Regions from separate parts of the Cryobacterium sp. Hz9 genome, predicted to be linked through region 2. Evidence: predicted binding sites of a transcription regulator. Region 2 holds the regulator's gene; the other holds the start of a gene.

Region 1 (8,336 bases), on a different contig from region 2:
GATCATCACCGGCGGCGGTTCCAACGAGACCGCCCACGCCATGCAGCTCGCCCGCCAGAGTGAGAAGGCCGGCGCCGACGGCAACATGATCGTCACCCCGTATTACAACAAGCCGACCCAGGCCGGCATCCTCACCCACTTCCGCATGATCGCGGATGCGACCGACCTCCCCGTCATCCTCTACGACATCCCCGGCCGCACCGGTGTCGCTATTGCCTACGAGACCATCCTGCGCGCGGCCAAGCACCCCAACATCCTGGCCATGAAAGACGCCAAGGGCGACTTCGCCCAGGTCAGCCGGGTGCTCAACCAGACCGACCTCATGTACTTCTCCGGCGACGATCCCAACGTGCTGGCCCACTTGTCGATCGGCGCGACCGGACTGATCGGCGTCACCGGGAACATCACAGCGACCCCGTACCGGCACATGGTCGACGCGGTCAACCGGGGCGACCTCAGAGTCGCCACCGCCGCCCATCAGCAGCTCGAACCGCTCGTGCGCGCCGTGATGACCCACGTACCCGGCACCGTTGCCGTAAAGTACATCCTGCACGGCCTCGGTCGCATCGGCAGCCCACGGGTGCGCCTGCCCCTGGTCGGCCCTGAAGACTCCGAAGCGGCCCAGATCGAAGATGAACTCTCGCTGGTGCAGAACATTCCCGGCGTGGACTTTTCCAACTTCAGGCCCGACCGAAACGCGGCCGCCGGTGGATCGCTGCCCAAGGTAGCCGGTACTACGCGCTGAAGGCGCAGAGCTGGCGCAGAGCTGGCGCAGAGCTGGCGCAGGGCTGGCGCAGGGCTGGCGCAGTCGGGAAGCCAACTCGTCGCGGTGTCGCGCCCCCGCTCGCTCCGGAGATGGCCGGCCCCGTTACCTTGTTTGTAACCTCGGATGGTGTGAGTATCTGAGGGAGTTGGCCTGTCGGGTCCGGCATGATTGTTGCCCCCAGTCGTTGATGATCCGGGGGGTGTTGTCACCGGACTCGATTGGCGTCGGGTGATCGCTGATAGGGGCTCGACTAGGCGTAAAGCCGAGGTCGTTCGTAACGTGGATGCCGAGACTTGACGCCGTAGACCAGGCCACGAATACAAGTGGATGGGAGCAGTCATGATCGAAAACTATGACAGCGTCGACGTGTTCGTCGGTGTCGACGTTGGCAAAGGCGAGCACCACGCCGTCGCCCTGAACCGGGCCGGCAAGGTCCTCTTCGACAAAGCATTACCGAATGACGAAGGCAAGATGCGGGCGGTGCTGCAGAAGCTGAAACAGTCCGGCACGGTGCTCGTTATCGTGGATCAGCCGGCCACGATCGGCGCCTTGCCGATCGCCGTCGCCCAAGCCGAAGGAGTCCTCGTCGGCTACCTGCCTGGCCTGGCGATGCGGCGCATCGCCGACCTCCACGCGGGTGAGGCGAAGACCGATGCCCGCGACGCAGCGATCATCGCCCAAGCCGCCCGGACGCTGCCGCATGCGTTGCGGTCGATTCAGCTGGCTGATGAGTCGGTCGCGGAGCTGTCGATGCTGTGTGGTTTTGACGATGACATCGTGGGTCAGATGACGGCGACCAGCAACCGAATTCGCGGGCTGCTCACCCAGATTCACCCAGCGTTGGAGCGGGTCGTGGGCCCGCATCTGGACCACCCGGCGATGCTAGATCTGCTCCAGCATTACCCGTCACCCGCGGCGATGAAAACAGCCGGCACCACGCGGATGGCCACCCGGCTGCTAAAGCTGGCCCCACGGATGGGCCGCCGCCTGGCAGAAGAAATCACCCAGGCACTGGGCGAACAAACTGTCGTGGTCGTCGGCACCCATGCCGCAGCGACGGTCCTACCGCGCTTGGCTGAACAACTCGCCGCCTTGCGCCAACAGCGGTCCGACATCGCCGTCGAGGTCGAGAAGCTGGTGAACGACCACCCTCTTTCCCCCGTCCTGACGAGCATGCCCGGAGTCGGCGTCAGGACCGCAGCCCGGCTCCTCACCGAGGTCACCGGAAAGCACTTCGAAACCGCCGGCCACCTCGCCTCCTACGCCGGCCTTGCACCCGTGACCCGACGCTCCGGCAGCTCAATCCGCGGCGAACATCCCTCCCGTCGAGGAAACAAGATCCTCAAACGCGCCCTGTTCTTGTCCGCCTTCGCAGCACTCCGAGACCCCGTCTCACGGACCTACTACGACCGAAAAATCGCCCAAGGCAAACGCCACAACCAAGCCCTCATCGCACTCGCCCGACGCCGGTGTGATGTTCTATTCGCCATGCTGCGAGACGGCACCCTCTACGAAACTGAACACCAACTCGCCGCTTGACAAAAACATAGGGGCACCCCCGGGAGCCAGCCATTTCTCCGGGTCGAGCCGGCCACAACCGCCGTCGACCGGCGTGCGTCGGACTCGGAAACGTGCAAGTCCGTCCGAACGCACGTTCGCACAGAAATCCAAATCTATCTGAGAAACTCTCGACTCCGGCTCAGGGTTTTGATAAAATAAAACCATGAGCCAGAGCGGCGATATACCCGAATCGGGCTTCGTCGATGCGTTCTTCGCGGCCCACGGAACCTGGCCGGTCACGGCCGAGGAGCGCGCCGAGTTCAACGCTGCCGAGTTCAACGCTGCCGATGATAATTCGAAGGGCTGCAACTCGGAGGGCGGCAACGCTAACGGTTCCGCCTCCAACCCGGCGGGTGACCTGGATCCGTTCCAGTGTCGGCAGGCGCAGTTCGTGGATCGGGCGGTATATTTCGAGAGGGTCATAGCATGGGCGCAGGCGGGCAAAGCGGATACCCTTGCCGAGGCCTGGCATTACACGTCCGGTACCGCTGAGACGGGTCGGCCCCTGGCGGGTCCGGGCCGGGAGCATGACTGGGATGCGACGTTTGCAGCGCAGCAGGGCCTGGTCGCGGAGATGGCGTGCGCGTTGCGCATCCCGTATGGCACCGCGTCGGGGTTGATTCGGCAGAGCCGGACCCTGGTCGAAGACCGGCCCCGCACCCTGGGCGCCCTCCGGTGCGGGCAGATTTCGCTGCGGCAGGCGGGGCGGCTGCTGGACCAGCTTGATTCGGTGCCGAAGCCCGCGCAAGCCGGGCTGGAGGCGGTGTTGCTGCCGCACGCGATGAAACTCACCGCGGCGCAATTCGAGGGTACGGCCCGCAAGATCCGCGAACACTTCCATCCCGACAGCATCACCGTTCGCCGGGCCCGCTGTCTGGCAGACCGAAAGGTCATGCTCTACCCCGATAACGACGGCATGGCCACGCTCTGGCTGCGCGCCGCCAGCGATGACCTCACGGCCGTGTATCACCGCGTCACCGACGCCGCCCTCAGCTTGCAGGGTCCGGATGAATCACGCACCCTCAGCCAGCTCCGGGCAGATGTCGCCATCGACCTGCTCGCCAGCGGCGTCACCGCCACCGGCCTCGGCGCCGGCATCGGCGCCACGGTGAACGTGACCGTGCCGGTGCTGACCCTGATGGGTAAGAGCGAGGAGCCGGGCGAGCTGGACGGGTACGGGCCGATCGATGCGGAAACCGCTCGCCGGCTCGCCGGCACCGCGACGAGCTTCCTGCGCATCCTCACCCACCCGCACACCGGCATCGTCCTCGACGTCAGTGCTACCGCGTTTCGGGTGCCGGCGGCGCTGAAGAAGTACCTGCAGCTACGCGATGGAACCTGCCGGTTCCCCGGCTGCAACCGCTCCGCCCGGCACTGCGACCTCGACCACACCCGCGACACCCAATTCGGCGGCCCCACCACCGCCACCAACCTGCATCACCTCTGCCCGGCCAACCACAACCTGAAGCACTTCAGCGCCTGGACCGTCACCGCCACACCCGACGGCACCCTGAACTGGACCAGCCCCGCCGGCAAGCACTACGCCACCGACCCCGCCACCCGCATTCGCCCCCACCCACAACAGACAGCACCAGCACCGCCCGCACCCGCCCAGCCGAATCCGCCCCTGCTCGACCCATGGAACTCCGCCTGGCGCATCGACGACCCCGTCCCCCAACCGTTCTAATCCGATCGATCGCCGGTGCGCCCGGTGGCATACCCTCGCCTGCTCGCGGACAGAAATTTCACCTCGATAGACTGTGCCAACGCTTACCCCTCCTCAACCGCATCGACGCGGAAAGGTCTTTCATGCCCCGAACGGATTCGATTGGCAGCCCCTCGGGTGAGAAGACGGTAGCGGCGCCCAGCGCCGCCGCATCCGTTGGCACAGACGATGAGGTGCTGCTGCAGCGTGGCGGACAGCTGGCCCGCATCATTCTGAACCGGCCACAGGCCCTGAACGCGCTGACCCACGGCATGATCCGCTCCATTGCCGCCGCCCTCACCGAGTGGGCCGACGATCCCGCCGTGCACACCGTTCTCCTTACCGGGAACGGAGACCGCGCCCTCTGCGCCGGCGGCGACATTGTGTCGATCTACCGCGACGCCCGCACGGACACCGGCGGCGTCCCCGACGAGAATGCCCGATTCTGGGCCGACGAGTACACGTTGAACGCCCAGATCAAGCGGTATGCCAAACCATTCGTCGCCCTTATGGACCGCATCGTGCTCGGCGGAGGAGTCGGCCTCTCCGGCCACGCCTCCCACCGCGTCGTGACCGAACGCACCACAGTCGGTATGCCCGAAACCACCATCGGTTTCGTGCCCGACGTCGGTGGAACCTTCCTCTACTCGCGCATACCCGGCGAACTCGGCACCCACCTCGCCCTCACGGCCGCGACCATGACGGGCACCGATGCGATCGCCCTCGGCCTCGCCGACAGCTACGTCGACTCCGCCCGGCTCGATTCCCTGGTCGACGCCCTCAAACGGATGCCCGCTGCCGATGCCATCGCCCAGCACGCCGCGTCGGCTGTGCCGCCGGCACCGCTCCTGGCGGAGCGCGCCTGGATCGACGAGTGCTATGCCGGCACCGACCTTCCCACCATCATTGACCGGTTGCAGAAATCGCCCGTAGCCGCAGCCCGCGAGGCGTCCGCCGCGATCCTGGCCAAGTCGCCGACCGCCGTCACGGTCACCCTCGAATCGCTCCGCCGCGCCCGCGCCCTCGGCAGTCTCGAGGAAGTCCTCGAACAGGAATACCGGGTGTCCCTGCGCATGGTGGCCGGCCACGATGTCCTTGAGGGTATTCGCGCCCAGGTCATCGATAAGGACCGCAATCCCTTGTGGCAACCAAGCACACTTGACGCCGTTTCCGGCGCCGACGTGCAGGCACACTTCACATCGCTGGGGGAGCGCGAGCTGCGCTTGTCGCGCGTGCATACCAGCGGAAACGAACCCAACGAGCAAGAATCCACCGAACGAGAGGCCACGGCGTGAGCGACACCACCCCGACTGACACCACCCCGACCGACATCCATTTCTACGAAAACATTCTGCTGGAACGTCACGGTCGCGTCGGCGTGATCACACTCAACCGGCCCAAGGCGCTCAATGCCCTCAACTTCGCCACGATGCAGGACGTCGTCGGTGCTGCCACCCAGCTCGATGCCGACCCCGAGATCGGCGCGATCGTCATCACCGGGTCGGAGCGGGCCTTCGCGGCCGGCGCCGACATCAAGGAGATGTCGACGATGAGCTATATGGACATGTACCTCAAGGATTGGTTCGCCGGCTGGGACAAACTCGCCGCCGTGCGCACCCCGGTCATCGCCGCGGTCTCCGGCCACGCCCTCGGCGGCGGCTGCGAGCTGGCCCTGATCTGCGATTTCATCATCGCCTCCGACACTGCCACCTTCGGGCAGCCCGAGATCAAGCTCGGTGTGATTCCCGGCATGGGCGGATCCCAGCGTCTCACCCGCGCCGTCGGCAAGGCCAAGGCGATGGAAATGATACTCACCGGCCGCACCATTGGCGCGGTCGAAGCTGAACGCGCCGGCCTCGTCGCCCGCATCGTGCCCGCCGCCGACCTGCTCGCCGATGCCCTCGCGACCGCGGCCGACATCGCCGCGAAATCGGCGCCGATCGCCATGCTCGCCAAGGAGGTCGTCAACGCGGCCTACGAGTCGATGCTGAGCGGCGGCATCCACTTGGAACGACGCCTGTTTCACTCGGTGTTCGCCACCGACGACCAGAGCGAGGGCATGGCCGCCTTCATCGAGAAGCGGCCACCGGTTTTCACGAACCGCTAACGCCCGCTCGTCCAGCGGTACTCGTTCTCGGGCCGCCCCGGCGTGCCGTAGCGCGGTGCGCGCAGCACGAGGCCGGAGTCGGCGAGATACTCGAGGTAGCGCCTCGCGGTCACCCGTGACAGCCCGAGTGGCTCCATCAACTCACTCGCCGACACCGGCGCGGCTTGGGCCTGGAGGAAGGCGACTACCGGGCTCAGCGTCGAGTCGGCCAAACCCTTCGGCCGCGGGATATCGGTCGGTGCGCGCAGGCTCGCAAACGCGTGATCAACTGCGGACTGCGTCACGACGGATGCCTGCGCGTCAAGTTTCGTACGAAAGTCCCGGTAACTGGTCAATTTCGCAGCAAAGGTCGAATAGGTGAAGGGCTTGATCAGGTACTGCACGACGCCGGCCGCGATCGCTCCGCGCACATTGTCGAGGTCGCGTACGGCGGTGATGGCGATGATGTCCGTGGCGAGGCCGGCCGAACGGATGCGCCGACTCACGTCGAGCCCGTGGCTGTCGGGCAGGTTCATGTCCATGAGCACGAGGTCGATCGGGTTTCCAGCCGAGGCAGCGGCTGCGACGCGACGAAACGCGTCCTGCCCGGTGCTCGCCGTGCCGACGAGCTCGAAACCCGCCAGACGGCCGATATAGGCGGCGTGCGCCTCGGCGGCGAGCGGTTCGTCCTCAACGACGAGCACGCGAATGACCGTAAGCCTGCCGTCAACCATGATTGCCCCCCGCCGTGGTCACGACCGAACGAGTAAGGGCCGGAATCGTCACGGTGAAGACGGCGCCCTCGCGCCGGGCGATGGTGAGCGTGCCGCCGAGGCGGGTCACCGCCTGCCGAACCAAAGCCAGGCCGAGACCGCGGCCGCCGATCGAACGGCCCGGCGCCGTGCCGCCCATCCCGTGTTCGCCCGTGGGGCCCGTTTCCGTGAAGCCGGCGCCCTTGGTGCTGAAACCGAGACGAAGCACATCGTCAATGATGTCGGGAGCCACGCCACAGCCGCTGTCGGCGACCTCGATCATTACGGCCTGCTCGGTAGATGACACCGTGACAGACACCCGACGAGGGTCCGGGCCAGCGGCCGCCGCATCAAGAGCATTGTCGACCAGATTGCCGAGCACGGTCACCAGATCCTGAATCGACAGCCCGGACTGGGCGAGCGTGCCCGACGCCGTGACGGTCAGGGCGATTCCCAGCTCATTGGCCTGCGCCGATTTGCCCATGATCAGGGCGCTGATCACCGGTTCGTCTACCGAACCGACCATCTCATCGGCGAGCCGTTGGCTCAGCTCGAGATCTTCTGTGGCGAATTCGAGGGCCTGATCGGTGCGGCCGAGCTCCATCAGCGACACGATCGTGTGCAAACGGTTGGAATGCTCGTGGGTCTGCGCCCGCAACGCGTCGGACAGGGTCTGCATCGACTGCAACTCGCTGCCGAGGTTCTGCAGGTCGGTGTGGTCGCGAATCGTCGCCACGAATCCCATCGGGATTGCCCTGGGTCGAGTCGCCGAAGTCGACGAGGCGATCGCGGGTTCCTGGCTGACCACGAGTACCCGCGTGCCGGTGACATGAATCTCATCGAGCGCGGTGCGGCCGCTGCGCAACAACTCGCCGAGGCTCGGCGGCAGACTCAATTCGGTGAGGGTTGGCGGTCGCTCGTCGCTGCCCGCAGTCGGCCGCGGCGGAATTCCGAGCAGGCGCGACGCCTGATCGTTGTACAGGACAAGGTCGCCGCGCAGGTCGACCAGCACAAGCCCCTCACGAACCGAGTGCAGTACCGAATCGTAATAGACGAATAGTTGCGCGAGACGTTCCGGTCCCCAGCCCAGGGTCACCCGGCGTAGGTAGCGCCCGAGCAGCCAGGTCACCACTGACCCCGACGCGAGCAGCCCGAGAGCCAGACCGAGCACCGAGGGCAACCGGGCGTTCAGAGCGATCGTGATGTTGCTCGTCGTGGTGCCCACCGCGACGAGCGAGCGCACGGTGCCGTCGGTATCCGTTACCGGCACCACGGCACGAACGGATGGCCCGAGCGTTCCCGTGCTGATTTCGGTGAAGGAGGTTCCGGAAAGAGCCGGCTCGATGGCGCCGATGTAGTCCCTGCCGATCTCTGTGTCGGTGGGGTGGGTCCAGCGGGTACGGTCCGGGGCCATGATCGTGATGAAATCGAGCCCCGCGTCGGCGCTCAGCTGGAGCGCATAGGGCT
Region 2 (8,336 bases):
CGGCCGTCGCATCCGCTTACGGGGTACTCGGACGGCTGACCGGCCGGCCCTCCCTGTTCGTCGCGGCGCCCTACGGCAGCCTCGATGACGCCCTGCCGGAACTCGCCGCCACCGCCGTTGAAGCGATTGGCCTCGACCTGGTGCGGGGCACCCTGCCGGAGGCGGTGCCCGGGCTGGCCGGGAAAACTCTGGTCGCCGGGGTGATCGACGGGCACAACATCTGGCGCGGCGACCTGGCCGCCGCCTTCGAAGCCGCCGAGAGCGTGCGGACGCTGTCCGACTCAGTCTCGGTGTCCACCTCGACGTCCCTGCTGCACGTGCCGCACGATGTGCTCGATGAAACGTCGCTCCCGGGTACGCTGATGAGCTGGTTGGCCTTCGCCGACCAAAAGGTCGGCCAGGTCGCGACGCTCGCGCTCGGCCTCACCGCCGGGCGGGCCGCCATTGCGGCATCGCTGGCGGAGGCCGAGGCGGCCCTGGCAGCGCGGCGGAGCGCTCCCGGGGTGCGCGACGGAGCCGTGCGTGCCCGTGCCGCCGCACTAACCAACGCCGACTTCACCCGTGGAGCCTACGCCGATCGCCTGAGCGCCCAAGACGCGGCGCTGCAGCTGCCGCCGCTGCCAACGACCACGATCGGATCGTTCCCGCAGACTGCGGACATTCGCCGGGCACGCGCCCGATACCTCACGGGAACGCTCGCCGCCGACGACTACCGCGACCTGATGCGTGCCGAGATCGGCCGAGTCGTGGCGTTGCAGGAAGAGATCGGACTCGACGTGCTCGTGCACGGCGAACCCGAACGCAACGACATGGTGCAGTACTTCGCCGAGAACCTCGACGGGTTCGCCGTGACCGAGAACGGCTGGGTACAGTCCTATGGCAGTCGCTGCACCCGGCCATCCATTCTGTGGGGCGACGTGTCGCGCCCGGCACCGATCACGGTGGACTGGTCGGTATATACGCAGAGCCTCACTGCCAAGCCCGTCAAAGGCATGCTCACCGGGCCGGTGACGATACTGGCCTGGTCCTTCGTGCGCGATGACCAGCCACTCGGCGAGACGGCACGCCAGGTGGCCCTCGCTCTGCGCGATGAGATCGGCGACCTCGAGGCTGCGGGCATCCGGATCGTTCAAGTCGACGAGCCAGCCCTGCGCGAATTGTTGCCGCTGAAGGCGAAGGACCACGCCGACTACCTGGACTGGTCGGTCGGCTCATTCCGGCTCGCCACTTCCGGGGTAGCGGATGCGACCCAGATACACACACACCTCTGCTACTCGGAGTTCGGCGTTGTCATCGAAGCCATCCGAAACCTCGACGCCGACGTCACGAGCATTGAAGCGGCTCGGTCGCGCATGGAGGTCGTGCGTGAGATCAAGGCCGGCGGGTTCGACCACGGCATCGGGGCTGGCATCTACGACATCCACTCGCCCCGGGTGCCGAGCGTCGATGAACTGACGACGCTGCTCGACACCGCCCTGGAATCCATCCCCGAGCGTCAGGTTTGGGTGAACCCGGATTGCGGGCTGAAAACGCGCGGCTACGAGGAGACCGTGCAGTCGCTGCACAACATGCTCGCCGCGACCCGAGTTGTTCGCGAACGCCGCGGCGCGCAGGTCAGCGTCTGACTCGACCCGCCGCACGCTCCGACGGACAGTCTTGAGGCCCGATCACCGGTCGGTGGTCGGGCCTCTGGACTGCCTGTCGTGTTGCCTGAAATCAGGAAGCTAAACCGAGCGCAGTACCGCGACGACCTTGCCGAGGATGTCGGCAAAGTCGCCGACGATGGGTTCGAAGTTGCTGTTGCGCGGCAGTAGCCAGGTGTGCCCGTCGCGTTTGCGCAAAACCTTCACCGTGGCCTCGTTGTCGAGCATGGCCGCAACGATCTCGCCGTTCTCTGCGGTCTTCTGCTGGCGCACGACCACCCAGTCGCCGTCGCAAATCGCGGCATCGATCATCGACTCGCCGACAACCTTGAGCATGAACAACTCGCCCTGGCCCACGAGCTGACGGGGGAGCGGGAAAATCTCGTCAATCTGCTGATCTGCTGTGATGGGGATGCCAGCGGCAATGCGGCCGACGAGCGGAACCATTGCTGCATCACCGACCTGCACGCCCGGGTGGAAGCTGTCCTGGTCACTGCTGGCGACGTCTTCGGGGGCACGTGGAATTTCGATCAGCACTTCGAGCGCCCGCGGTCGATTCGGGTCCCGGCGCAGATACCCGCTGAGCTCGAGTTGGTTGAGCTGATGGGTCACGCTCGACAGCGAGGCGAGACCGACGGCGTCACCGATCTCGCGCATACTCGGCGGGTAGCCGCGCGAGCTCACCGACCGTTGAATCACGTCGAGAATGGCGAGCTGGCGTTGGCTCAAACTCTTACGGCGCCGAGTGCCGCCTTTGTCGCGGGTGCCGTTGGTGTCTCGTGTCACGATGAGCGCTCCTGAGGTCGGTCCCGCACGGTCTGAGCAGACGTGTCGCGGGGATGTCGGTGGTGTCTGGTTGAGTATGAATCAAGCAATCGTTCTATCGAAAGTTTATCCAGTTCTCGCCCCTGAAACAAACACTTATTCGAGTGTGTCGCGCGAAATTCCGGGCTTAAACCAGAAAAAGCTTGCATGTTCGATTGTTCGAAGTTATATTCGGAACATAGTTTCGTATTCGGTCCTCCCGGCCGAGGACCGGATACGAGACTCGCAGCCCGCCAACCTTGGAGGTTTGACATGACCACAGCATCTGCAACCGCACGACCGCTCTCTGCCGTAGCGCACACACCCGTCACCCGTCTGCGCCTCACCCGTCGTGGTCGAGTAGTGCTGACGGCCCTCACTGCCGTGCCGCTCGTGCTCGCTGCCGTCGTCTTCTCCCTCAACGGGGGACCGGCCGGCGCGTCGGATTCGGCCACGGGGCTTGATCTCATGTCGTACACGACCGAATCCGGCGTTGTCGCGACGCTGGCATACTCGCCCACCGACGTCGGTTCCGCCGTCTTCATGACGGTCGAGCCCGGCCAGACCCTCTGGGACCTCGCCGAAGAGATCTCTCCGGCTGCCGACCCGCGCGACGTTGTGGCGGAGATCAAGCGATTGAACGCCCTGGCCGTCGAAACCCTGCAGCCGGGCCAGCGCCTGCAGGTCCCCGCCAACTCGTAACACGCAAAGCCGTGCGAGGCACGGAGCCGGAACACGGCGCGTAGTAGAGGGTCGTAGCATGGAACCTGTGACCAGTCTCGAAGATCTTCCGCTCCGCGCCAACCTGCAAGGCTTGACACCCTACGGAGCTCCGCAATTGCACGTTCCGGTGGCACTGAACGTCAACGAGAACACGCATCCCGTTCCCGAGGCGGTTGCTCGCGATATCCTCGCCGACCTGGCCGAGGCCATTCGCACGGTCAACCGGTATCCCGACCGTGAATTCACCGCCCTGCGCGAGGCACTGGCCCGGTACCTCGGCGAAGGACTCATCGCCGACAACATCTGGGCGGCCAACGGCTCCAACGAAGTACTGCAGCAGGTGTTGCAGGCTTTCGGCGGGCCCGGACGCAGTCTGCTCGGCTTTGCCCCGACCTATTCGATGTACTCGATTCTCGCCTCGGGAACAGACACCACCTGGATTGCGGGCACGCGCGACGCCGACTACGAGCTCTCGCCGGCCACCGCCGTGAGCGAGATCACACGCACCAACCCCGACATCATTTTTCTCTGCTCTCCGAACAACCCCACCGGCACCCCGCTCTCCCTCGAGACCATCGCCGCCGCCTACGACGCGACCGACGGCATCGTCGTCGTCGACGAGGCCTACGCGGAGTTCGCGCCGACCGGCACGCCGAGTGCGCTCACCCTGCTGCCCGCCCGGGAGCGTCTGCTCGTCTCGCGCACGATGAGCAAGGCCTTCGCCTTCGCCGGTGCCCGGGTGGGGTATCTGGCCGCGGATCCGGCAGTCACGGACGCCCTGCGCCTGGTCCGCCTGCCGTACCACCTCTCCGCCCTGACTCAGGCCGCCGCGAACGCGGCACTGGCGCACAGCGCCGAGATGCTCGCTATGGTCGATGACATTCGGGGGCAGCGTGACCGGCTCGTGGTTGAGCTGTCCCGCCTGGGCTATGCCCCCCACCGCAGCTGGAGCAACTTCGTACTGTTCGGGGGAGTGGCCGACCCGCACGCGACCTTCGAGGCACTGCTCGCGGAGGGAATTCTCATTCGCGATGTCGGCATCCCCGGCCATCTGCGAGTGACCGCGGGGACCGAGCACGAGACGACGCTGTTTTTGAATGCCCTGGCCCGGCTGGGGCGCACCGAAGTGAGCGGTCAAGCGCCGCCGGCCCGAGCCGAATAAGCTAGTGCCATGAGTTCAACTGTCGGTATCATCGCGCCCCGCGTCGCACGCCTGCAACGGGAGACGAGTGAATCCAGCATCGACCTCTCGCTGAACCTCGATGGCAGCGGCGTCAGCGATATCCACACCTCGGTGCCCTTCTACGATCACCTGCTCACGGCGTTCGCTAAACACTCGCTCACCGACCTCACCGTGCGCGCCTCCGGCGACATCGAAATCGACGTGCACCACACCGTTGAAGACGTGGGAATCGTGCTCGGTCAGGCTATCCGTCAGGCCCTCGGTGACAAGTCGGGAATCTCCCGCTACGGCGACGCCCTGGTCCCGCTCGATGAGGCGCTCGCCCAGGCCGTCGTCGATATCTCCGGCCGCCCCTACCTCGTGCACACCGGCGAGCCGGCCGGCTTCGAATTTCACCTCATCGGCGGACACTTCACCGGATCCATGGTGCGTCATGTCTTCGAAGCCATTACCTTCCACGCCGGTCTGACCGTGCACGTCACCGTCTTGGGCGGTCGCGACCCCCACCACATCGCTGAAGCCGAGTTCAAGGCTTTCGCCCGCGCGTTCCGCCTGGCCAAGGCTCTCGACCCGTTCGTGCAGGGCATCCCGTCGACCAAGGGAGCACTGTGACCCAGGTTGTTGTCTTCGACTACGGCACCGGTAATGTGCACTCGGCCGTCAAGGCGCTCGAGTTGGCTGGGGCTGACGTCACTTTGACGAGCGACCGCAAGACCGCGCTCGAAGCCGACGGCCTCGTCGTGCCCGGTGTCGGTGCGTTCAGCGCCGTGATGGCAGCCTTCACGGCGGTACGTGGCGATGACATCGTTGATCGTCGCCTCGCCGGCGGACGCCCCGTGCTCGGCATCTGCGTGGGCATGCAGGTCATGTTCGAACACGGCGTCGAACGCGGCGTTGACACGCCAGGCCTCGGCGAATGGCCCGGAACGGTCACCGAGCTTCCCGCCGCGATCCTGCCGCACATGGGCTGGAACACCGTCAGGAGCGCTCCCAACTCCGAACTTTTTCGAGGGATCGAAGAGGAACGGTTCTATTTCGTGCACTCGTACGCTGCCCAGTCGTGGACGCTGGAGGTTATGCCGCCGTTTCCCGAACCGCGACTGACCTGGGCCGAACACGGCGCACCCTTTCTCGCAGCGATCGAGAACGGTCCGCTGAGCGCCACCCAGTTTCACCCAGAAAAATCGGGGGCGGCGGGCATCCGCTTGTTGAAGAACTGGATCGGCACTCTCAACCGTTAGGTCCCTGCGGCGAGCTGCGCAGTCGGCCCTCAGCGCGTCTTTACTTCCCACCCTGCACCCCCGGACGTCCCTATCGACATCACCGGCATATTCCATGACATTGGCCGCAGCACGCGACCGCACCAAGCAAGGACATCAATGAGCGAGTTCAACAAGACACCGAGGCTCGTCCTCCTGCCCGCCGTCGACGTGGCCGGCGGCAAGGCTGTTCGCCTGACGCAGGGTGAAGCTGGCACCGAGACAAATTACGGTGATCCCGTCGATGCTGCGGCCGACTGGGCCCGCCAGGGTGCCGAGTGGATACATCTCGTGGACCTTGACGCGGCATTCGGTCGGGGCAACAACACCGGAGTGATCGAGAAGGTCATCCATCAGGTCACGGGTGTCAACATCGAGCTTTCCGGTGGTATCCGCAATGACGAGTCGCTCGAAGCGGCTCTGGCCACGGGCGTCAAACGCATCAACCTGGGCACTGCGGCACTCGAAAACCCGGAGTGGGCGGCGAGCGTCATCGCGCAGTACGGCGACGCCGTTGCCGTGGGCCTCGACGTACGCGGAACCACCCTCGCCGCCCGCGGCTGGACCAAGGAGGGTGGAGACCTCTGGCAGGTGCTCGAACGGCTCGAAGCGGCCGGCTGTGCCCGCTACGTTGTGACCGACGTCACCAAGGACGGCACCCTGCAGGGCCCCAACATTGACCTGCTGCGCCAGGTGCTCGATCGTACCCGCAAGCCGGTCATCGCCTCCGGCGGCATCTCCAGCCTCGATGATATTCAGGCCCTGCGTGACCTCGTACCGCTCGGCCTCGAAGGGGCGATTGTGGGCAAGGCGCTCTACGCTGGCGCGTTCACCCTGGCTGAGGCCCTGGACGTCTCGGGGTCGTAATGTCCAGGGCGCGCAACCTCGGTTCCACGGGCGATCCCTCGGGTCGACCGGGTGTACCGGCGCCGTCCGACCAGCCCGACGCGCCGGGCGACGTGGCCAACACGGCTGACTCGACGGGCGTGGCCAACACGGCTGACTCGGCGGGCGTGGCCAACACGGCTGACTCGGCGGGCGTGGCCAACACGGCTGACTCGGCGGGCGTGGCCAACACGGTTGACTCGGCGGGCGTGGCCAACACGGCTGACTCGGCGGGCCAACCCTGGGCCGGGCGTGAGTTCGAAGCCAATCTGGATGCTGGCGACGACGGAGCGGCTCCGGCCGCTCTCGCCGAGGCGCTTGCCCGCTTTCAGGCTCGGGAAACCGGCGAAGAAAGCGTCATCGATGCCATCCGTGGGTCCCGCCTGCTCATCCCGCTCGTGACCAAGCTCGGCGACTCCGCCCTGAACGCGCACGGCCAGACAATCGACAAAACCCAGGAACTGTCGATCATCACGGTGGCGGGCCCCGACGGTCGCACGGTACTGCCGGCTTTCTCCTCGACGGCGACCATGACGGCTTGGAATCCTCGCGCGCGACCTGTTCCAGCGGATGCGGTGCGCGTCGCCCTGGCCGCAGCGCAGGAAAATACCGACCTCGTCGTGCTTGACCCGACGTCGCCCGGCGAATATGTCATCCGGCGGCCGGCGCTGTGGGCGATCGCGCAGTCGCTGCCGTGGACGCCGAGTTATGCCAGTCACGAGGTCGCCGACGCATTCACCGCGTCGATCGCTACGGAGCTTTCGATACTGACTGTTCAGCTCGTCGCCGGCGACCCCCAGGCGCGACTGGAGGGCCCCGAACTGGTCGTGCAGCTGGAATTGGTCGATGGCCTCACCCAACACGACCTCGACGCGATTTTGAGCCGGCTCGGCACTCGATGGTCGGAGAGCGAGATCATCACGACCGGTGTCGATTCGCTGCGGGTGAAGCTCGTCGCTTCGACGTAGTTTGTGACACTGGGTGTGAATATGGCACTGTCGGTGGTTTAGGCGACAATGAGCGTATGAGCGACGTTCTCGATCGATTCTCCTCGGCCGCCCGAGCCTGGTTCACCGAGGCTTTCGCCGCGCCGACGGCAGCGCAGCTCGGGGCGTGGAACGCCATCTCGTTGGGATCGCACGCCCTCGTCGTGGCTCCGACGGGATCGGGCAAAACCCTCGCCGCGTTTTTGTGGGCCATCGACCGGCTGGCTACCGACTCCGCCGTCCCGGCCGTGCCCGGCACGCGCGTGCTCTATATCTCGCCGCTCAAGGCACTCGGCGTCGACGTGGAACGCAACCTGACCGCTCCCCTCGTGGGTATCACCCGTGCGGCCCAGCGGCTCGGTCTGGAGCCGCCACGGGTCACGGTCGGAGTGCGCTCAGGAGACACTCCGGCCGCCGACAGGCGCCGGCTGGTCACGGCGCCGCCTGACATTCTCATCACCACCCCGGAATCGTTGTTCCTCATGCTGACGTCGGCGGCCCGCGAGTCGTTGAGAGGCGTGCAGACGGTCATCATCGACGAGGTGCACGCGGTGGCCGCGAGCAAGCGTGGCGCGCACCTGGCCCTCTCTCTCGAGCGCCTCGACGCGCTGTTGACTCGGCCAGCCCAACGCATCGGGCTCTCGGCCACCGTGCGCCCGGCCAGTGAAGTCGCCCGGTTCCTCGGTGGGGCCGCCCCGGTGCAGATCGTGGCGCCGCCCGCGCACAAACGGTTTGACCTGCGCGTGGTCGTTCCGGTCGACGACATGAGCGACCTCGGACCGGTACCTCAGCGCGAGGGGGTCACGTCGGCCGCCGCGCCCCAGACCGGCTCCATCTGGCCGCACGTCGAAGA

Evidence for each region. The regulator LexA, encoded in region 2, represses DNA repair genes until DNA is damaged. The targets are predictions, from matches to a motif close to TCGAACANNTGTTCGA.
Region 1: the regulator LexA is predicted to act here: its motif matches at 2,410-2,425, upstream of E3N85_RS12880 (HNH endonuclease signature motif containing protein).

The regions. Positions count from the first base shown of each region.
Region 1 covers NZ_SOFC01000023.1:82,697-91,032, reverse strand. Annotated here, with positions in the region: gene dapA (4-hydroxy-tetrahydrodipicolinate synthase) at 1-745, shown strand, start outside; partial or broken gene E3N85_RS12885 (IS110 family transposase) at 1,050-2,305, shown strand; gene E3N85_RS12880 (HNH endonuclease signature motif containing protein) at 2,490-4,013, shown strand; gene E3N85_RS12875 (enoyl-CoA hydratase/isomerase family protein) at 4,136-5,326, shown strand; gene E3N85_RS12870 (enoyl-CoA hydratase) at 5,323-6,138, shown strand; gene E3N85_RS12865 (response regulator) at 6,135-6,851, opposite strand; gene E3N85_RS12860 (sensor histidine kinase) at 6,844-8,336, opposite strand, start outside.
Region 2 covers NZ_SOFC01000011.1:28,288-36,623, reverse strand. Annotated here, with positions in the region: gene metE (5-methyltetrahydropteroyltriglutamate--homocysteine S-methyltransferase) at 1-1,625, shown strand, start outside; gene lexA (transcriptional repressor LexA) at 1,725-2,432, opposite strand; gene E3N85_RS04480 (LysM peptidoglycan-binding domain-containing protein) at 2,721-3,149, shown strand; gene E3N85_RS04475 (histidinol-phosphate transaminase) at 3,208-4,332, shown strand; gene hisB (imidazoleglycerol-phosphate dehydratase HisB) at 4,342-4,965, shown strand; gene hisH (imidazole glycerol phosphate synthase subunit HisH) at 4,962-5,594, shown strand; gene priA (bifunctional 1-(5-phosphoribosyl)-5-((5-phosphoribosylamino)methylideneamino)imidazole-4-carboxamide isomerase/phosphoribosylanthranilate isomerase PriA) at 5,733-6,479, shown strand; gene E3N85_RS04455 (SseB family protein) at 6,479-7,465, shown strand; gene E3N85_RS04450 (DEAD/DEAH box helicase) at 7,522-8,336, shown strand, end outside.